DNA from 2 places in the Streptomyces sp. NPDC025806 genome. Region 2 is predicted to be linked to the other one. Evidence: predicted binding sites of a transcription regulator. Region 2 holds the regulator's gene; the other holds the start of a gene.
What was found. Region 2 encodes HspR, which represses chaperone genes until heat shock. Its sites were predicted from a motif close to TTGAGNNNNNNNNNCTCAA; they were not measured.

Region 1: lon (endopeptidase La) is a predicted target of HspR. The motif match lies at 5,111-5,129, and genes of this name have one in related genera.

What each region holds. Positions count from the first base shown of each region.
Region 1 is NZ_JBVHMU010000028.1:26,316-37,018, forward strand. Features, by position in the region: gene ACZ4E1_RS37005 (protein phosphatase 2C domain-containing protein) at 158-946, shown strand; gene ACZ4E1_RS37010 (MarR family winged helix-turn-helix transcriptional regulator) at 963-1,463, opposite strand; gene ACZ4E1_RS37015 (lysozyme) at 1,783-2,610, shown strand; gene lon (endopeptidase La) at 2,677-5,088, opposite strand; gene ACZ4E1_RS37025 (GNAT family N-acetyltransferase) at 5,268-5,927, shown strand; gene ACZ4E1_RS37030 (DUF3626 domain-containing protein) at 5,982-7,076, shown strand; gene ACZ4E1_RS37035 (rhomboid-like protein) at 7,003-7,761, opposite strand; gene ACZ4E1_RS37040 (spermidine synthase family protein) at 8,080-8,784, shown strand; gene ACZ4E1_RS37045 (response regulator transcription factor) at 8,879-9,616, shown strand; gene ACZ4E1_RS37050 (HAMP domain-containing sensor histidine kinase) at 9,613-10,703, shown strand, end outside.
Region 2 is NZ_JBVHMU010000004.1:317,841-328,543, reverse strand. Features, by position in the region: gene ACZ4E1_RS11505 (sugar ABC transporter substrate-binding protein) at 1-584, opposite strand, end outside; gene ACZ4E1_RS11500 (nuclear transport factor 2 family protein) at 758-1,144, opposite strand; gene ACZ4E1_RS11495 (GNAT family N-acetyltransferase) at 1,299-1,817, opposite strand; gene ACZ4E1_RS11490 (fibronectin type III domain-containing protein) at 1,859-3,313, opposite strand; gene ACZ4E1_RS11485 (calcium-binding protein) at 3,529-4,299, shown strand; gene ACZ4E1_RS11480 (PASTA domain-containing protein) at 4,381-4,974, shown strand; gene ACZ4E1_RS11475 (ATP-binding protein) at 4,934-5,374, opposite strand; gene ACZ4E1_RS11470 (helix-turn-helix domain-containing protein) at 5,542-6,390, shown strand; gene ACZ4E1_RS11465 (DUF397 domain-containing protein) at 6,387-6,587, shown strand; gene ACZ4E1_RS11460 (heat shock protein transcriptional repressor HspR) at 6,664-7,113, opposite strand; gene dnaJ (molecular chaperone DnaJ) at 7,119-8,318, opposite strand; gene grpE (nucleotide exchange factor GrpE) at 8,364-9,029, opposite strand; gene dnaK (molecular chaperone DnaK) at 9,026-10,703, opposite strand, start outside.

The DNA.
Region 1 (10,703 bases), on a different contig from region 2:
GGACGTCTTCGGAAGGCTTTGGCAAGATGCCCCGCCACGCCTCGCCGGAGCTGATCATTCCGCCCCAATTCCGGCGCCGTACACGCCAGGTCACCTGCTCGTACCGAGGTTCGCCACACCTGTGAAGGCCCCGTGCAGACTCGTGCAGACTGGCTGGATGCGCATCGAACTGACGACGGAACCCGGCGACCCCGAGCGCCCGAACGAGGACTACGCATCGGTAGCGCTTCCGGCATCCGGGCAGGGTGGATCACTCGTGGTCCTGGACGGGGTCACGCCCCCTGCCGGCGACGCCGGTTGTCTGCATTCCGTCCCCTGGTTCACGGCCCGCCTCGGCGGCACCCTCGCGGAACTGTCCGCTTCGCGCCGGGATATGACGTTGTCCGACATCCTCGCCACCGCGATCGCCCGGACCGCGGACGCCCATCGCGGCACATGTGACCTTTCTCACCCCCGTACGCCACAGGCGACCGTCGTGCTCGCGCGCTGGGACGCGGAGCGTCTGGAGCATCTCGTGCTGTCCGACTCGGCGTTGCTCGTCGAGGCTCCGGACGGCACGGTCACCGCGCTGCTCGACGACCGGCTCGACCGGGTGCCGCGCGCCTCCCTGGTCTCCGACGCGGTGGCCGACGCGACGGTGCGCAACAAGGAGGGCGGGTTCTTCACCGCCGCCGCCGACCCGGACGTCGCCCGCCGCGCCGTGGCCGGCACGCTCCCCCGCACCGAGGTCCGGGCACTCGCCGCGCTGACCGACGGGGTGACGCGCTGGGTGGAGAAGTTCCACGAGGGCGACTGGACGGACCTGTTCACCCTGATCCGCAAGGAGGGCGCCGAGGCCGCGGTGGCCCGGGTGCGCGCCCTGGAGGACGCGGACGAGCGGGACCGTACGTATCTGCGGCGCAGCAAGACGCACGACGACGCGTCGCTGGTGTACGCGGAGCTGTGAGGGCGCGCGGCGGCGCCTACTCGGCGCCCGCGTTCAGCTGGTGCAGCAGCCGGGCCAGCTCCGCGACCTCGCGGCGGTCCCAGTCGGCCAGCTGACGCACGTAGCGCGCGCGGCGGGCGTCGCGGACGCGGCGGAAGTCCTCGCGGCCCCGCTCGGTGAGCGAGACGAGCCAGGCGCGGCCGTCGGCCGGGTCGGGTTCGCGGCCGACGAAGCCGAGCTCCTCCAGGGCGCGCAGCTGCCGGCTCATCGTGGCCTTGCCGACGCCGATGTAGCCGGCGAGCTCGGTGGCACGCTGGGCGCCGCACTCCTCCAGCCGCGCGAGCAAGCCGTACGCGGAGGGTTCGAGATCGGGGTGCACCTCCCGGGCCATCTCGCCGGAGTTGGCACGGGCGCGGCGCAGGAAGTAGGTCAACTCCCGCTCCAGGGCGAGGAACTCGTGATCGACGCCCTGGGGCGCGCCCTCGACGGACGCGTCCTGTTCCGCGCCCCGTCGCTCGCCGTTCCCGTCTTCGTGCACGTCAGCAGCCATGGACTGAGGTTCCCCGAGTTTCCCTGTCTGAAAGTTCTCGCCGCTGCGCGTCATCGCCGCAGCTCCGCCAGTATTTCGCAGGAGTAGACCAACGGCACCCTCCAGGCCCTCTTCCCTCGCTCGGGTCTACGTGCGTAGCGTGATGCATGGCATGTCCACACCATCGCCATGGAACGGGCACACCACCAGGTCGGCAGGCGAACCCCACCCGCGGCACCCGACGGCACGGCGCGACCGGCACGGAACGGCACAGGTCCCTGATCAGCCCACCCACCTGATCCCCCACGAGGCCTACGGAGGCACGCACATGCCCGCGCACAGACCCGGAACGACGCGTCGCCGGACCCGCTTCGGCGTGGCCGGCACCCTTCTCGCAGCCCTCTCCCTCCTGCTCGCCCTGCCCGGTGCGGCGCAGGCGGGCGACGTCCCCCAGCGCGGCGAGGCCTCCATGGGCATGGGGGTCGCCGCTCACGACGGCGACACCGGCGAGCCGCCCATGACCCGCGCCACCCAGACCGAGGGCGTCGACGTCAGCGGCCACCAGGGCAACGTGGCCTGGTCGACCCTCTGGAACAGCGGCGTGCGCTGGGCCTACGTCAAGGCCACCGAGGGCACGTACTACACGAACCCGTACTTCGCGCAGCAGTACAACGGCTCCTACAACGTCGGCATGATCCGCGGCTCGTACCACTTCGCGACGCCGGACACGACGAGCGGCGCCACGCAGGCCAACTACTTCGTGGACCACGGCGGCGGCTGGTCCCGGGACGGCAAGACCCTGCCGGGCGCGCTCGACATCGAGTGGAACCCGTACGGCGACGCCTGCTACGGCAAGACGCAGAGCGGGATGGTCACCTGGATCCGTGACTTCCTGAACCAGTACAAGGCCCGCACGGGCCGTGACGCCGTGATCTACACGGCGACGAGCTGGTGGACCCAGTGCACGGGCAACTACGGCGGCTTCGCGGCGTACAACCCGCTGTGGATCGCCCGCTACTCCTCCACCGTGGGCACGCTCCCGGCCGGCTGGGGCTACTACACGATGTGGCAGTACACGTCCTCCGGCCCGACGGTCGGCGACCACAACAAGTTCAACGGCGCCCTGGACCGCGTCCAGGCGCTGGCCCTCGGCTGATCCGACGGCCGCGCGACATGCCGGAGGCCCGGCCCCTCATGGGGCCGGGCCTCCGGTGCGCAGGCGTCACGCCGCGACGGGAACCTCCAGGTTCGCCGAGGCGGGGGCGAGGGCCAGCTCCAGGACCTGGCGGACGTCCGTCACCGGGTGGACGTCCAGCTTCTCCAGGACCTCGGCCGGGACGTCGTCCAGGTCCGGCTCGTTGCGCTTCGGGATGATCACGGTCGTGATCCCGGCCCGGTGCGCGGCGAGCAGCTTCTGCTTCACGCCGCCGATGGGCAGCACGCGCCCGGTCAGCGACACCTCACCGGTCATCGCCACGTCCGTACGGACCTGCCGGCCGCTCAGGAGCGAGGCGAGGGCCGTGGTCATGGTGACGCCGGCGCTCGGACCGTCCTTGGGGACCGCGCCCGCCGGGAAGTGGATGTGCACGCCGCGCTCCTTCAGGTCGGCGACGGGCAGCTCCAGTTCGGCGCCGTGCGAGCGCAGGAAGGAGAGCGCGATCTGCGCGGACTCCTTCATGACGTCGCCCAGCTGACCGGTCAGGGTCAGTCCGGCCGCGCCCGTCTCCGGGTCGGCCAGCGACGCCTCCACGAAGAGGACGTCGCCACCCGCGCCGGTCACCGCGAGCCCGGTCGCGACACCGGGCACCGCCGTGCGCCGCTCGGCCGGGTCCTGCGCGGACTCGGGCACGTGGTGCGGCCGTCCGACCAGCTCGCGCAGATCGCCCTCACCGACGGTGAACGGCAGCTCGCGCTCGCCGAGTTCGTGCTGGGCCGCGACCTTGCGGAGCACGCGCGTGACGGCCCGCTCCAGGTTGCGCACGCCGGCCTCGCGGGTGTACTCGCCGGCCAGCTTGCGCAGCGCGTCCTCGCCGATGACGACCTCGTCCTCGCCGAGACCGGCGCGGTCCAGCTGGCGGGGCACCAGGTGGTCGCGGGCGATGACGACCTTCTCGTCCTCGGTGTAGCCGTCCAGGCGGACCAGCTCCATGCGGTCCAGCAGGGCCTCGGGGATGGCTTCCAGCACGTTCGCCGTCGCCAGGAAGACGACGTCGCTCAGGTCGAGTTCGACCTCCAGGTAGTGGTCGCGGAAGGTGTGGTTCTGCGCCGGGTCGAGGACCTCCAGGAGGGCGGCCGCCGGGTCGCCCCGGAAGTCCGAGCCGACCTTGTCGATCTCGTCGAGCAGGACCACCGGGTTCATGGACCCGGCCTCCTTGATCGCGCGCACGATCCGTCCGGGCAGCGCGCCGACGTACGTACGCCGGTGGCCGCGGATCTCCGCCTCGTCGCGGACGCCGCCGAGGGCGACGCGGACGAACTTGCGGCCCATGGCGTGGGCCACGGACTCGCCGAGGCTGGTCTTGCCGACGCCGGGCGGGCCGACCAGCGCGAGCACCGCGCCGCCGCGCCGTCCGCCGACGACGCCGAGGCCGCGGTCCGCGCGCCGCTTGCGCACGGCCAGGTACTCGGTGATGCGCTCCTTCACGTCGTCGAGCCCGAAGTGCTCGGCGTCGAGGACGGAGCGGGCGCCCTGGATGTCGTAGGCGTCCTCGGTGCGGTCGTTCCACGGCAGTTCGAGGACGGTGTCGAGCCAGGTGCGGATCCAGGAGCCCTCGGGCGACTGGTCGCTCGCCCGCTCCAGCTTGTCGACCTCCTTGAGGGCGGCCTCCCGCACGTTCTCGGGCAGGTCCGCGGCCTCGACGCGGGCGCGGTAGTCGTCGGACTCCTCGCCCTCCTGCTCGCCGTTCAGCTCGCGCAGTTCCTTGCGTACGGCGTCGAGCTGGCGGCGCAGCAGGAACTCGCGCTGCTGCTTGTCGACGCCCTCCTGGACGTCCTTGGCGATGGTCTCGGCGACGTCCTGCTCGGCGAGGTGCTCGCGGAGCTGGGCGGTGGCGAGCTTGAGGCGGGCGACCGGGTCGGCGGTCTCCAGGAGCTCGACCTTCTGGTCGGTGCTCAGGAACGGCGAGTAGCCGGAGTTGTCGGCGAGGGCGGACACGTCGTCGATCTGCTGGACGCGGTCCACGACCTGCCAGGCGCCGCGCTTCTTCAGCCAGTTCGTGGCGAGCGCCTTGTACTCGGTGACCAGCTCGGTCACGGAGCCGGGCAGCGGGTCGGGCAGCGTCTCCTCGACGGTCAGGCCCTCGACCCAGAGTGCGGCGCCGGGGCCGGTCGTGCCCGCGCCGATGCGCACGCGCCCGCGACCGCGGATGAGCGCGCCGGGGTCGCCGTCGGCGAGGCGTCCCACCTGCTCGACGGTGCCGAGCACGCCGGTGTTCGCGTACGTGCCGTCGATCCGCGGAACAAGCAGCACCTTCGCCTTGCTGTCCCCACTGGACCGCGCGGCGGCCTGGGCGGCCTCCACCGCGGCGCGTACGTCGGTGTCGTTCAGGTCCAGCGGCACCACCATGCCGGGAAGTACCACCTCGTCGTCGAGCGGCAGCACGGGCAGGGTGAGCGGTGTGGACGTCGAAGCCATGATCTCCCCTTCGGCAGTCAAGTTGAGCTATGTCGACTCAATGCAGGGGCGCCGCCGAATGTTCCCCGTGGCCCGTTCGCTGTGAGCGATCACATCTGGCCGGGCCCGACGACGGCTCCGTACGCTGCCTCGCGTAAGGCATGAATGAAGTCTGCGCCTATTACAACGGGGGTCATGGGATGACGGTCGACACACGGGTACGGGACTGGGTCGGCGGCTGGGTGCTCTCGCGCGGGGCCGCGCCCCCGCTCCCCGAGCCCTGGGGGTTCACGGTCCACGTCGGCCTGGCGTCGCACGTGAGCCGACACGTCCTCGGCGCCGTGAACGACGGCGTGCGCGAGGACGACGTCCGCCGGGCCGCCCGGTCCGTGCGCGGGCCCGGCGCCCAGCTCAAGGTCTTCGCCGACCCGGAGCGGGTGCTGCCGTGGCTCGGCCCCGAGTGGGAGCCGTACGACCTCGGCGACGTCCTGATGACGGCCGAGCTGACCGACGCCGAGCCGCCCGCTCCCCCGGCCGGGTACCGCCTGCGCACCTGGACCCGCGACGGCGTGACCCGCGTCCTGCTCACCGACACCGAGGGCTCGTTCGCCGCCCGGGGCCAGACGGCCACGACCGGGGCGAGCACGGTGGTGGACATGATCGAGACCTCCGAGGACCACCGCCGCCGGGGCCTCGGCAAGGTCGTCATGGGCACGCTCCGGGTCGCGGCCCGTGCGCAGGGCGCCAGGCACGGCCTCCTCGCGGGCACCCCGTCGGGCCAGTTCCTCTACCGCTCCCTGGGCTGGCACACGGTGGCCCCGCTGACCAACGCCCGGCGCCGGGCCACGACAGCGGCCTGACCTCCGGCCCTAACTCGCTTGCCCGGACGGCACCGCGCCCCGAAGAATCCGGGCATGAGCGCACCCGTGACCCCGCTGACCCGTGCCCAGGACGCCGCCCTGCGGGCGCTGCGAGCGACCGCCCTGGCCGGCCGCGAGGACGCGCTCGGGCGGCTGGCCCGGTGCGGGGTCGACGCGACGGCGGCCGAGGGACTGATCGCCCTGGTGCACCGGCACGCGCGCGTGACGCTGAACTTCCACCCGGACCGGCTGCTCGCCGACGGACGGACCACGGTCGCGGCCGGACTCGCCGCCGACGCCCGCTACCGGGGCCAGTACGAGACGGGACTCTCCAACGGGAGCCGGACCGCGCACCCGGGCGGCCTGCGCGACGACTGGGAGCACGCCCTGTTCGGCGGGGCGTACGCGGGCGCGGCGGCCAGGGAGCGGCCCAAGTACGGGGCGCTGAACGTGGCGCGGCACCCCGACGGGGCCGCGCCCCGGTTCGGCTCCTGCCATGTGCGGCTGCGCCCGGAGGCGACGGAGCGGGCGACCTTCTGCTTCGGCGACAGCCATGTCGGCCCCGCGGACGTGGGCACGGCCGACGCGCTGCACTCCGTCCTCGCCGCGCTGCTCACCGACGCCGTGGAGAGCGGACAGTCGCTCGGGCTCGCGGGCGTGGACCCGGCGGCGGAGATCCGGGCCCTGGCCGCCCCCGCGCCGCCGCGCGGACCCGGCCGCTCGCTCGACTTCTACGTGGAGGCGCAGGTGCACGGGGACGTGGACCTGCGCACGGACGCGGAGGCGCTCGTGCTCGACCCGTCCTTCCGGGGCACGGAGACCGGCGAGCTGCTGGCGGGGCTCGGGCTGCCCGTCGAGTGGCACGCGGGGTTCGTGCTCGGCCCGGAGGTGCCGGACGAGGAGCTCGCGGCGTTCCGCGGCGAGGGGCTCGTACCGGTGGTGGGGCGGGTGCGGGCGGAGTTCGCGGACGGCGGGCGGATCGACGCGGCCTGCGTCGGACGGGCAGCGGCCTCGGCGGCCACGTCACCCGAGAGCTGGTCGGCCTACGGGACGCCGGACGAGGTGCTCCAGTACGTCAAGCAGCTGTGGCACTGCCTGGTGCGGTTCGGCAGGAGCGACGCCGGCGGCGTACCAGCGGCCAGATCGTGACGCCGATCGCGAGGGCCAGGAGGTGGCCCCAGCCGGTCATCGGGTCCTCGAAGGTCAGCAGGTCCTGGACCAGCGTCGCCCCGAAGGCCACGAGCACCAGCCAGCGCGGCAGCCGCGGGAGCAGGCCGGCCAGGGCGCCGATGCTGGCGGCGACGCCGAAGCTGATGCCGTAGTCGAGCCGGTGCAGGGAGCTGTGCGGCAGGTGGCCCGCCATGACGGACAGCCCCACCGGGATCTCCGTGGCCAGCGTCGCCAGGACGTGGCCGAGCAGGAAGACACCGGCCGCCCGCAGCCCGCCGATGCGCCGCTCCAGCGCGGTCAGCACGACGACGAAGGCGATCACGAAGGGTGACGTGAGGCCTCCGGCGACCCACAGCGCGCTGGCGAGCAGGACGCGTACGGGGTGTTCGGCCAGATGGGCGACGTCGGTGCTGGATCCGCGGAGCGCGGCGGCGACCGTGTGCGGGGCGCCGAACTCCATGAACAGCGAGGTGCCGAGCAGCAGGCAGGCGTAGCCGAAGGTGAAGGGGGTCCCGGTGGGGGTGGGGAGCAGCCGCAGGGGCCGCAGCCGGCGCCGTGCGGCCGGCACGCGCTCCTGGTCGGGGGCGCCGGGCTGGGCGGGGATGCCGTCGAGCGGGGCGCGGGCGGGGACCCGGCGGGTCTCGGTGTGCACGTGTGCCTTCACGTGGGACACCCCTTTCCTGCCGATCAACCCCCCACACTCGCCCCGTGGGGCGCCCTGCCGGTGACGGGGGCGACACGGACACGGGGCCCGGGCGCACCGACACCCTAGGCGCTCCCCGCCCCGACCGCGCGCCCTGAGCGGTCCACCGGCACGAGGCCGCAGGGCAGCACCCCGTTCGCCACGCGCGGTCGGTACGAGGACGGCGACCCGGCCACCCCCGCAGCTGCTGCCCTCCGAGCAGCAGCGGGACTCCGCACCTCGCCCCGCCGCCGGCGAGGTCCGTCGATCGCTCCCGGTGGGGCGGGGTGATCCGGAAGAATGGGTCGCATGACGAGCACGACGATTCCGTTCCCGTCCGATCCACCTGTCGTCCTGGACCGCCGCGAGGGCCCCTTCGGCGAAGTGGTGCTGCGCCGGCACGGCGACCTGCTCCAGATCATCGCGAACGGCACCTTCCTCATGGACACCTCCGACGGCCGCTCGGAGCGGCTGCTGGTCGACGCCGCGCGGGACGCGCTCGGCGCGGAATGTGAGGGTCCCCACGTCCTGATCGGCGGTCTCGGCGTCGGATTCTCGCTGGCGCACGCCGCGGCCGACCCGTTCTGGGGCCGGATCACCGTCGTCGAGCGCGAGCCGGCAATCATCCGCTGGCACCGCGAGGGACCGCTGCGCGAGCTGTCCGCGCGGGCCCTGGCCGACCCCCGTACGGAGATCGTCGAGGCCGACCTCGTGCGGCATGTGCACGCCGCCGGAGAGCGCTACGACGCCCTGTGCCTGGACATCGACAACGGGCCGGACTGGACCGTCACCGAGGACAACGGGAGCCTCTACTCACCGGCCGGTCTGTCCGCCTGCAAATCCCTGCTGAACCCCGGCGGGGTGCTCGCCGTGTGGTCCGCGCAGCCCTCCGGGGTTTTCGAAGAAACCTTGCGGAATGCCGGATTCCGGGGGGTCCGCACCGAAGAGATCCCCGTTGTCCGAGGCGTACCCGACGTGGTGCACATCGCAGTAAGGGCCGCGTAGCCGACCGGCGGTAACTCCCCGTAGGCTGGCGCCCGAAACCCAGATCATTCAAGCGTCAAGCGCGTCACGACGGCGTGCATTCAGGGGCGGGGCGATGGAGCAGACACACACCTCCCACAACGGCAGCACGGCGACCCCGGGTGCCCAGCGACGGGTCCTCGTGGTGGAGGACGATCCCACGATCGTGGACGCCATCGCCGCCCGGCTGCGGGCCGAGGGATTCCTCGTGCAAACCGCACAGGACGGTCCGGCGGCGGTCGACACGGCGGAGGCCTGGCAGCCCGACCTGCTGATCCTCGACATCATGCTGCCCGGCTTCGACGGGCTCGAGGTCTGCCGCCGCGTGCAGGCGCAGCGACCGGTACCGGTCCTGATGCTGACCGCGCGCGACGACGAGACGGACATGCTCGTCGGGCTCGGCGTGGGTGCCGACGACTACATGACCAAGCCGTTCTCCATGCGGGAGCTCGCGGCCCGCGTGCACGTGCTGCTGCGCCGGATGGAGCGGGCCGCACTGGCCGCCGCCACCCCGCGCAGCGGGATCCTGCGGCTCGGCGAGCTGGAGATCGACCACGCGCAGCGCCGCGTACGCGTGCGCAGCGAGGACGTGCACCTCACGCCGACCGAGTTCGACCTGCTGGTCTGCCTCGCGAACACGCCGCGCGCGGTCCTCTCCCGCGAGCAGCTGCTCGCCGAGGTGTGGGACTGGGCGGACGCCTCCGGCACCCGCACCGTCGACAGCCACATCAAGGCACTGCGCCGGAAGATCGGCGCGGAGCGCATCCGCACCGTCCACGGTGTGGGGTACGCCCTGGAGACGCCGACGCCATGAGCTCAGGGGACCGGCCGCCGCACCCGCGGGGCCACCGGCCGCCGCTCAATCCCGGCTGGGCGTCCGGCGGCCTGCGGCCGTTCTCGATCAAGGCGAAGCTCGGCACCCTGGTCGTCGTCTCCGTCTTCATCACCACGGGCCTGCTCATGGTGGCGATGTACACGGCGACGGAGCTGCGCTTCATCACCGTGTTCTCGATCATCGCGACGCTGCTGATCACCCAGTTCGTGGCGCACTCGCTGACCGCGCCGCTCGACGAGATGAACACGGTCGCCCGGTCGATCTCCAACGGCGACTACACCCGCCGGGTGCGGGGCGCCGACCGCCGCGACGAGCTGGGCGACCTCGCGGTGACGATCAACCGCATGGCCGACGAGCTGGCCGCGCAGGACCAGCACCGCAAGGAACTCGTGGCGAACGTCTCGCACGAGCTGCGCACCCCGATCGCGGGCCTGCGCGCGGTCCTGGAGAACGTGGTGGACGGCGTCATGGCCGCCGACCCCGAGACGATGCGCACGGCGCTCAAACAGACGGAGCGGCTCGGCCGACTCGTCGAGACGCTGCTCGACCTCTCCCGGCTCGACAACGGCGTGGTCCCGCTGAAGGCCCGCCGCTTCGAGGTCTGGCCGTATCTGTCCGGTGTGCTCAAGGAAGCCAACATGGCCGTGTCCCAGCGCGCGGGCATCGCCTCCGGCTCCGGCACCCACACCCGTACGGACGTCCATCTGCACCTGGACGTGACGCCCCCGGAGCTCACCGCGTACGCGGACCCGGAGCGCATCCACCAGGTCGTGGCGAACCTCATCGACAACGCGGTGAAGCACTCCCCGCCGCACGGCCGCGTCACCGTACGGGCCCGTCGCGGGCCCTATCCGCAGTCCCTGGACCTGGAGGTCCTCGACGAGGGCCCCGGCATCCCGGAGTCCGAGTGGCACCGGGTCTTCGAGCGCTTCAACCGGGGCGACGCGAACGACAACGCCAAGGGCAAGGGCGACGGCGGCACCGGTCTCGGCCTCGCCATCGCGCGCTGGGCCGTGGACCTCCACGGGGGCCGGATCGGCGTGGCCGAATCGACCCGCGGCTGCCG
Region 2 (10,703 bases):
GCGGCCTCCTTGAACTGGGCCGCGTTCGGGTCGGACGGCGCGCCGTTGATCATGACGACCTGGCTGCGTTTGCCCGCGTTCTCGCCGAGAGCGAGGAGCAGTTCCTTGCCCTGGGTCTGGCCGACCAGCTCGTTGTCGAAGCCGACGTACGCGTCGACGGGGCCCTGCGCGAGACGGTCGTACGCGATGACGGGGATCCCCGCGTCCTTCGCCTTCTGGACGGACGGGGCGATCGCCGCGGCGTCGACCGGGTCGACGATCAGCGCGTCGACCTTGGCGTCGATCATGCGCTGCAACTGGCGGCTCTGCTCCTTCGCGTCCTGTTCGGCGTTCGCGTAGACCAGCTCGCCCTGGTTCTCGGTGAGTTCGGCGACCTTGGCCTCGATGCCCGGGTGATCGAACTTCTCGTAGCGGGTCGTCTCCTTCTCCGGCAGGAGCAGGCCGATCTTGACATCGTTTCCCTTGTGCGTGGGCTGGCTGCTGCCACCGTCCCCACCGGGCAGCAGGCCACCACAGGCCGAGAGCGAGACCAAGAGGACGGATACGACGCCGGTCGTCGTGACGCATCGTATGCGCGTGTTCATGTGCGGATACCTCCCTGACATGGCCGCAGCGGTGCGACCGAGGTGGCTCGAAAGCCAACTCGGCCGCCCACCCAGCGTCAAGAGGTGAAGCCACACTGCAACGAAACCGGGTCCTTAGCTTCCTTTTATGAAGACATATGAAGGCGCACGGGACCCGCGGGCACGGGCGGGATTCAGACGCCGGCCGGGACCCGGTCGAGGAAGCCGTGGACCGCGCGGATGCGGCCGTCCTCGTCGAGCACGACCACGTCGAAGCCGGCGACCGGCGCGGACCCGTCGGCCTCGGAGACGAGCTCCCAGCCGAAGCGGGCGATGCCGTGGTGCCCGTCGACCGCACCGAGCGGCCGGAAGAAGAAGCCGGGGAACTGCTCGTGCGCGGCCCCGATGACCGCGGCGACGCCCTCGTGCCCGGCGACGTCCGCGAGCGGGTCGGTGTAGGTGCCGTCCTCGGTCCAGGCGGCGGCGACGGCCTTGGCGCGGGCCTCGGCGCCGCGGGCGTTCCACGCCTCGAAGTAGCGGTCGGCGGCGGTCTCGTGGAAGGTACGGCCCTGTGCGGTCATGACGGTCGCCTCCTGCGGATCTCGGATGTCGGGGCCGGAGCCCGAGCGGAGTGCGCCGCCCGGGTTCCGGTGACTTCAGAGTGCCGGGACGCGGACCGGGGGTCGATTACGTGCCAGGTAATGCGGCCGGTACGGAGGCGATACGGGGCGGGGCTCAGCCCTCGTACTCGGTCAGGTCGATCGCGTACAGCCGCATGCGGTCGGCCTCGCCGGTGAACTCCATGCCAAGCTTGGTCAGCACCTTCTCGGAGGACGTGTCGCCCTCCGCGGTGGCCGCGACGACCCGGTCGACGCCCCGGTCCTGGAGGGCGAACTCCAGCGTCGCCTGGGCGGCCTCGGAGGCGTACCCCTGCCCCCAGAACTGCCGGCCGAGCCGCCACTGGATGCCGATGTGCCCCGCGATCGGCGCCGGGGCGTCCGGCACGTAGAGGCCGACGGCACCGGCCAGCTCGCCCGACCCGAGGAGCTCGACGGCGAAGACCCCGAAGCCCTCGTCGTCCCACTCCTCCTCCCAGCGCTCGATGTCCTCGGCCGTGTCGTCGAGGGAGCGCGGCGCGCCGTCGCCGACGTACCGCATCACCGCCGCATCGGCCTGGATCTCGGCGAGCGGGGCGAGGTCCTCGTCGGGCAGCCAGCGGCGCAGGAGGAGGCGAGGGGTACGGATCTCGGTCATGGGCCCAGTATGGGCGGGCCCATGACCGTGCCGCCTACCGGTCAGCCGCCGGTGGGATACGAGATGTCGTCGACGCGGATCTTGTGGATGTCCGTCGCCGGCGAGAGGTTCCCGGAGGAGTCGTACGTGAACGCCCGGTACTCGTAGACGCTTCCGTCCACGGGCAGCGGGTCGCAGACCGAGGCGGTGGCCGTCGTCTGGCGCGGGTCGTAGCCCTTGTGCAGGACGACGGTCCAGGCCTCGGTGCCCGCGAGGCGGCGCTCGACCTGGAAGCCCGTGAAGTCACGGATCGGGGCGGGCGTCGAGTCGGACGCGGCCACCCACACGCCGGCGTCGCAGCGGTCCAGGGCCAGGTCGGGCGCGTAGTACGGGCCGATCTGGTCCGGGATGTTGAGCCAGACCTCGTTCTCGGCGTACGCGTTGAGCGAGCCGTTGCCCACGTACTCGGTGGTGCCGCCGTCGTTCGTGACGATCACCTTGTACTGGTTGGCCTCACCGTCGGCGACGACCGGCTCGGTGGTCCAGGTGTTGCCCTTGGTGGTGCCGATGGCCACCCACGTGCCGCGCCCGTCGACCATCTCGTTCGAGTAGACCGTGTAGTGGTCGAACTGCGGCTCGGTGTTCTGCGTCCACTTCAGGCTGACCCGGCGGGTCGCGGGGTCGTACGAGCCGGTCATCCCGGTCGCCGTCGGCACCGGCCGCACGATGGTGTCGGCCGAGCCGGACGAGGTGTTGCCGGCCTTGTCCTTGGCGCGGACCTCGTAGTAGTACGGCGTCCGGTCGTCGGGGTTGACCAGCGGGTCCGTGTAGCTGCGGGCGGTGGTCGTGGACGCGACCTTCGTCCACGTGCTCCCCGTCCGCGCCTCCCGCCGGTACAGGCTGTACCCGGCGAGGTCCATCTCCTTGTTGGCGGACCAGGAGACGGTCGTGCGGCGCGTGGTGGTGTCGTACGCGGTCTTCACACCGGTCGGCGCGAGCGGCTTCACGGAGTCGTACGTGGCCGAGGTGCGGGGCGCGTACGTGTAGGCGACCTTGGCGGCGCCGGACCAGTTGACGTAGTCGACGCGCAGGGTGTGCTTGCCGGACGGCATGGTGAGGTTGACGCTCTTGGAGCGGGCGGTGTCGCCGGTGCCCTGCCAGAGGTCGATCTTGCGGACGCCGTCGAGGTACACCCGCACCCCGTCGGTGGCGGACACGCCGAACGTGAACGGACCGCCGGAACCGAAGTCCCGCGTCACGCTCCACCGCACCCCGAAGTTGTTCGAGGGCACGTTCGTGGCCGGGCTGCCGGACCAGTTCTGGCTGATGGCGCTGTCGCAGTCGGTCTTCACCGGCGTCCCGGAGAACGTCGTGTTCTTGTAGAAGGACCGCTGGTAGACGTTGGTGGAGCAGGTGGTGGCGGCGGCGGCCTGGGGAGCGACGGCCAGCAGCCCGCCGACCGCGGCGACGGACAGCGCCCCCGCGACAGCGGCGGCGCCGGATCTCTTCTTGTGCAACGGGATCCTCTCGGCCTCTCGGACGAGGCATGAAGACAAAGGGGTGGGGAGCGGCGTATCGGCTTCATGACCCCTGACCTGGCCGGAAGGTTGTACGAAGCCCGTACACCCGCCGTACAACCAAGCGCACCCTCCATGTGTCTTCTCCACACCCGGACGAAGATCCGGACCGTCCTGCCTGTCCTGCCTGTCCTGCCTGTCCTGCCTGGAGAACCATGCGAATCCGTACGGCCGCCACCGTCGCGGGCGGCGCCCTCGTGCTGCTCCCGTTCCTCACGCCCGCCGCTCAGGCGGACACCCACAAGGGCGACACGACGTTCACGTCGGTCACGTTCAGCAAGTCGACCGTGAACGTCGGCGTCAGCACGACCCAGTACCTGACGGTCACGGCCACCGCCAAGGACGGCTCCGGGATCAAGGGCATCTACGGCGGCAAGCTGGTCAGCCCGGCGGGCCGCATCGCGTTCCCGTACTCCGCGTCCTGCACCCGGCCCACGTCCACGACGATGAAGTGCGTCTGGAAGTACTCCTTCGACGCGAACGCCTCCGACGACTACGCGGACCTGCGCAACGCCGACGCGGGCACCTGGCACCTGGACGCCGAGGCGGCGGCCACCGACCAGGACTTCTACACCCTGGACACCAGCAGGACGGTCAAGATCAAGCGGTACGCGAAGCTGACCGCCACCCAGGCCACCCCCGAGCCCGTCGTCAAGGGCCGCACCCTGACGGTGACCGGCACCCTGACCCGCGCCAGCTGGGACTCCAACGCCTACTGGGGCTTCGCCGGCAAGTCCGTCTCCCTCCAGTTCAAGAAGTCCGGCACCTCGACCTACACCACGCTCAAGTCCGTGACGACGGACAGCGCGGGCAAGCTGAAGACGACGATCACGGCGAACGCGTCCGGCACCTGGCGCTGGAAGTTCGCGGGGTCGGGCACGACGAGCCCGGTGACGGCCACGGGGGACAGCGTGGCGCTGAAGTAACGGTCCCGGAATGCGACCGTCCCCGGCCCCGGCGGCCGGGATTTCGTGCCCCGGCACCCTGAGCAGAAGGAGATCGGACCGTTGAGACTCGGCGCCCTCGGCAGTGGCATGGCGCTGGCGACCGCGATGGTCGCCCTGAGTGCGGGTTGCTCCAGCCCGCCGTCGGACGGTCCTTCTTCGGCAGAGCCCAGCGCGTCGGCTCCGGCTCGTCCTCGCCCGGACAGCCTGTCGGCGAAGATCGGGGCAGAGGTCGAGAAGGGGTTCGGATACTCGGTGCGGGACGCGACCGACGCCGGGCGGACGGTCGACCTGCGGCACGTCGACCTCTGGCGGTTCTGCCTGGAGAGCAAGGCGGGCCAGCCGAAGACGGTGGACCTCGGAGCCGTCCCGTACGGGGAGAAGTGCCCGGACCACTGGGATGCGCACATCCCCGAGATACGAACACCTCGCGTGACCGGGAAGAAATTCGCGAACGCCTACCAGTCTCTCCTGGAGAAGGGCTACGACAGCCTCTCCATCGATGTGCTCTACGGAAGCGAGGGCGTCGTCGAGCAGGCAGACATGTCCCGCGTCGACGGAGAGGTCTGCAAGCAGTCCCCGAAGCCCGGTGCTCCCTTCGACCCGTCGGAGAACGTCAAGCTCTACGTCGCGATGGGGAATTGCCCGAAGCGCTGACGCCGCGCCCGACCGTCGCGAGCCGCACCTCGGCCCAGACGGTCTTCCGGGGAAATGGCCCCTGGGTGACACCCCACCGCTCGGCGAGCGCCTCGACGAGGACGAGTCCGCGCCCCGACTCCCCGTCCGCAACCCGGAGTTGAGGGAGCCGGTCGGCGCGGGTGTCGGTGACCTCGATGCGCAGGACACCCTCGGTCACGTACACCCTGAGGACGAAGTCGCGGGCGGGGAGGCGGCCGTGCGTGACGGCGTTCGCGGTGAGTTCGGCGACGACGTGCGCCGCGTCGTCGAGGGCGTGGGCGAGGCCCCAGGTGCGGAGTTGTTCGACGGCGAGGAGGCGGGCGAGGCGGGCCGCGCGCGGGGTCGGGGACAGCTGGACGCTGAAGTTCTGTCGATTCACATCACTCAGCGTGGCCGCCCCCGCATACCCTGATCCGCGACTCGCCCGTCACGTACGGTCACTGTCCAGCGTTTGTCCAGAGCTGTACAGGCTGTCCAAGACCCTTGGTGGGTAGGGCGGTTCACGGAACGTGGGCGGGGAGCCGAACGGGCGGGAGGGACGCGCGGATGACCGGTGCGACGGACGGTGACGGCTGGGAGATCGAGCCCGGTGACGTACAGGGAGCGGCGGTGATCGCCCTGGTGGGACACCAGCTGAGAGCGCTGCGCGAGGCGGCCGGCCTCAAGGTCTCGGAACTCGGCGCGGCACTCGGCTACGGCGAGGGCATCGTCTACAAAGTGGAGTCCGGTACGCGGATCCCGCGCCCTGAATTCCTGGACAAGGCCGACGACGTGCTCCGCGCCAACGGCCTGCTCAAGGCGATGAAGCCGGATGTCGCCGAGGTCCGGTACCCGAAGAAGGTGCGGGACATCGCGGCGCTGGAGGCCAAGGCCGTCGAGCTGACCTCGTACTGGAACCACAGCCCGCACGGCCTGCTCCAGACCCCCGAGTACGCACAGGCCCTCTTCTCGATGCGCCGCCCGGCACTGTCGTCCGAGCAGATCGAACGCGCGATGGCGGGCCGCACGGCCCGCAAATCCATCTTCGACCGCGACCCGTCCCCCGCCCTCAGCTTCATCCAGGAAGAGGTCACCCTGCGCCGCCCCATCGGCGGCCGCACCGTCCTGCGCGGCCAGCTCGAACACCTTCTGGAACTCGCCCAGTTGCGCACGGTAGAGATCCAGGTGATGCCGACCGATCGGGAGGATCACGCGGGGATGAGTGGGAACATGGACGTGCTGAAGTTCGGGGACGGAACGGCGATCGGGCGCTGCGACGGCCTCTACGCCGGGCGCCCTGTCTCCGACCCCAAACAGCTCCGCAGCATCGAACTTCGGTGTGGCATCATCCGAGCCCAGGCTCTCTCGCCCAGGGAGTCCCGGGCCTTCATCGAGCGCATGCTGGGAGACCTATGAACCGCGAGACCACCGCCGGGGAACCGACCGAGCTGGCCTGGTTCAAGAGCACCTACAGCAGCGGCGGAGACGAGCCCGACTGCGTAGAGATCGCCCACACCCCCGGCACGACCCACGTACGAGACTCCAAAAAGTCGGAGGGCCCGCGCCTGGCCGTGAGCGGAACGGCCTGGGCCGGCTTCCTGGGCGGTCTGTGAGAACGGCGGAGTCCATCAGCTGATACGCCGCGTGGCCCCCTGCCGGTCGGCAAGGGGCCACGCGATGTCACACAAGTCAGTCCTTCGGCCGCTTGGGGCGCCAGACCACCAGGGCGCTGGTCTGCTGGACCTCCTGGTACGGGACCAGGTCGCGGCGGTACGAGGCGTGGACCGCTGCCTCGCGTTGCTGCATGGCTGCTGCCGCGCCTTCGACCGCCGAGGAGAGTTCCGCCACGCGGGACTGGAGGGCGGCCACCTGGTTCTCCAGCTCGATGATGCGCTTGATGCCGGCCAGGTTGATGCCCTCTTCCTGCGACAACTGCTGGACGGTGCGCAGCAGGTCGATGTCGCGGGCCGAGTAGCGGCGGCCGCGCCCGGCCGTGCGGTCGGGCGAGACGAGGCCGAGGCGGTCGTACTGGCGCAGGGTCTGCGGGTGCAGGCCGGACAGCTGGGCCGCCACCGAGATCACGTACACCGGTGTCTCGTCGGTCAGTTCGTACGGGTTGCTTCGTCGACGGCCGTCCATCTGGCTCAGGCTCCCTTCGCCGCCTGGAACAGTTCTGCCCGCACGTCCGTGTCCTCGGTCGCCTTGGCGTACGACTCGAGGGCCGAACGGGCCTCGTCGGTCAGGTCCTCGTCCCTGGGGACCGCGACCTCGACCGTGACCAGGAGATCTCCGCGCGTGCCGTCCTTACGGACGGCGCCCTTGCCGCGGGCCCGCATCGTCCGCCCGTTCGGCGTGCCCGGGGGCAGCTTCAGGGTGACGGACGGGCCGCCGAGCGTGGGCACCTTGACCTCGCCGCCGAGCGTCGCCTCGGTGAACGTGACGGGCACGGTCACCGTGAGGTTGTCGCCCTTACGGCCGAAGACGGGGTGGGCGTCGACGTGGACGACGACGTACAGGTCGCCGGCCGGGCCGCCGCGCTCACCGGGTGCGCCCTTGCCGCGCAGGCGGATGCGCTGCCCGTCGGAGACCCCGGCGGGGATGCGCACCTGCATGGTGCGGGAGGACTTGGCGCGGCCGGAGCCCTTGCAGACCTCGCAGGGGGTCTCGGCGATGAGGCCGCGCCCCTTGCAGTCCACGCACGGGTCGGTGAGGGAGAAACCGCCACCGCCGCCCCGCGAGACCTGCCCGGTGCCGACGCAGGTCGGGCACACGCGCGGCGTGCCGTTCTTGTCGCCGGTGCCGGAGCACGCCTTGCAGGGGGCCTGGGACGACATACGGAGAGGCACCGTGGCCCCGTCCACCGCCTCGGTGAAGTTGAGCGTCACCTCGGACTCGATGTCCTGGCCCCGGCGCGGCTGGGTACGGGCACCCGTGCCCGCGCCCGCGCCGCCCCGGTTGAACAGGCCGCCGAAGACGTCGCCGATGCCGCCGCCGAAACCACCGGAGCCGGGCTGGCCCCCGCCCTGGGCGCCGCCTCCGAAGAGGTCGCCCAGGTCGAAGTTGAACGAACCTCCGCCGCCGCCGGGACCGGGGCGGAAGCCCCCGTTCCCGAACAGTGCGCGGGCCTCGTCGTACTCCTTGCGCTTCTTGGCGTCACCGAGGATGTCGTTCGCCTCGGAGATCTCCTTGAAGCGCTCCTCCGCCTTGGGGTTGCCCTTGTTGGCGTCGGGGTGGTTCTCGCGCGCCAGCTTGCGGTACGCCTTCTTGATCTCGGCGTCGGTGGCGTCCTTGGGGACGCCGAGGACCTTGTAGTAGTCCTTCTCGATGAAGTCCTTGGTGCTCATCGGCCCCGACGTCCCTCCTCACTCATTTCGTTGCGCGTGTGTACGTCAGCCCTTGTCCGGGCCACCGTCGTCCTTCTCGGCGTCCTGCTCGGAGGCCTCGTCGGACTTGCCCTGCGCGCCCGGCTGCGGCTCGGCCACGGCCACCCGCGCGGGGCGGATGGTGCGCTCGCCGATCCGGTAACCCGGCTGCAGGATCGCCACGCAGGTCGTCTCGGTGACGTCCGGCGCGTAGCTGTGCATCAGGGCCTCGTGCACGGTCGGGTCGAAGGGCTCGCCCTCCTTGCCGAACTGCTGCAGGCCCATCTTCGCCACGACCGTCTCCAGCGACTCGGCGACGGACTTGAAGCCGCCGACCAGCTCGCCGTGCTCACGGGCGCGGCCGACGTCGTCGAGGACGGGAAGCAGCTCGGACAGGAGGTTCGCGACGGCGATCTCCTTGACCGTGACGCGGTCCCGCTCCACGCGGCGCCGGTAGTTCTGGTACTCGGCCTGCAGGCGCTGGAGGTCGGCGGTGCGCTCGCCGAGGGCGGTGCGCACCTGGTCCAGCTGTGCCGTGAGGGCCACATCACCTGCGGACGAAGCGGAAGCTGAGTCCCCGGCCGGGGCCGCCCCCTCCTTGTCGGAGGGAGCGGACTTCGGCTCGGCGTCGTCGGCGCCGGAGGGGACGTCAGGCTTCTCGTTCTCCTCGAAGCCCGGGGTCTCCTCCGTCACGCGGCACCGTCCTTGCGGTCCTCGTCGACGATCTCGGCGTCGACGACGTCGTCGTCGGCCTTGGCGTCACCCTGCGGGGCGTCGCCCTCGGGACCGCCGGCGGCCTGGGCACCCTGGGCGTCGGCGTACATGGCCTGGCCCAGCTTCTGCGAGACGGCGGCGACCTTCTCGGTGGCGGTGCGGATCTCGGCCGTGTCCTCGCCCTTGAGCTTCTCCTTCAGCTCGGCGACGGCGGACTCGACCTCGGTCTTCACGTCACCCGGAACCTTGTCCTCGTTGTCCTTGAGGAACTTCTCCGTCTGGTAGACGAGCTGCTCGCCCTGGTTGCGCGACTCGGCGGCCTCGCGGCGGGCGTGGTCCTCCTCCGCGTACTTCTCGGCCTCTTCGCGCATCCGGTTGACCTCGTCCTTCGGCAGCGAGGAGCCACCGGTGACGGTCATCTTCTGCTCCTTGCCCGTGCCGAGGTCCTTCGCGGTCACGTGCATGATGCCGTTGGCGTCGATGTCGAAGGCGACCTCGATCTGCGGGACACCACGCGGGGCCGGCGGCAGACCGGTCAGCTCGAACATCCCGAGCTTCTTGTTGTACGCCGCGATCTCGCGCTCGCCCTGGTAGACCTGGATCTGGACGGACGGCTGGTTGTCCTCGGCGGTGGTGAAGATCTCGGACCGCTTGGTCGGGATCGTCGTGTTCCGCTCGATGAGCTTCGTCATGATGCCGCCCTTGGTCTCGATACCAAGCGACAGCGGGGTCACGTCGAGGAGCAGGACGTCCTTGACCTCACCCTTGAGGACACCGGCCTGCAGGGCGGCGCCGATGGCGACGACCTCGTCCGGGTTCACGCCCTTGTTGGCCTCGTTGCCGCCCGTCAGTTCCTTGACGAGCTCGGCGACGGCCGGCATACGGGTCGAGCCACCGACGAGAACGACGTGGTCGATCTCGGAGAGCTGGATGCCCGCGTCCTTGATGACGTTGTGGAACGGCGTCTTGCAGCGCTCCAGGAGGTCGGACGTGAGCTGCTGGAACTGGGCGCGCGTGAGCTTCTCGTCCAGGTGCAGCGGGCCCTCGGCGGACGCCGTGATGTAGGGCAGGTTGATCGTGGTCTCCGTGGAGGAGGACAGCTCGATCTTGGCCTTCTCGGCCGCCTCGCGCAGACGCTGGAGCGCCATCTTGTCCTTGGCGAGGTCCACGCCGTGGCCGTTGTTGAACTGCTTGACCAGGTAGTCGACGACGCGCTGGTCCCAGTCGTCACCACCGAGGTGGTTGTCACCGTTGGTGGCCTTCACCTCGACGACCCCGTCGCCGATCTCGAGCAGCGAGACGTCGAACGTACCGCCACCGAGGTCGAAGACCAGGATGGTCTGGTCGTCCTTGTCGAGGCCGTAGGCCAGGGCGGCGGCCGTCGGCTCGTTCACGATGCGCAGGACGTTCAGGCCCGCGATCTCGCCGGCCTCCTTCGTCGCCTGACGCTCCGAGTCGTTGAAGTACGCCGGGACGGTGATGACCGCGTCGGTGACCTTCTCGCCCAGGTAGGCCTCGGCGTCCCGCTTCAGCTTCTGCAGGATGAAGGCGCTCATCTGCTGCGGGTTGAAGTCCTTGCCGTCCAGGTTGATCTTCCAGTCAGTGCCCATGTGGCGCTTGACCGAGCGGACCGTACGGTCCACGTTCGTGACC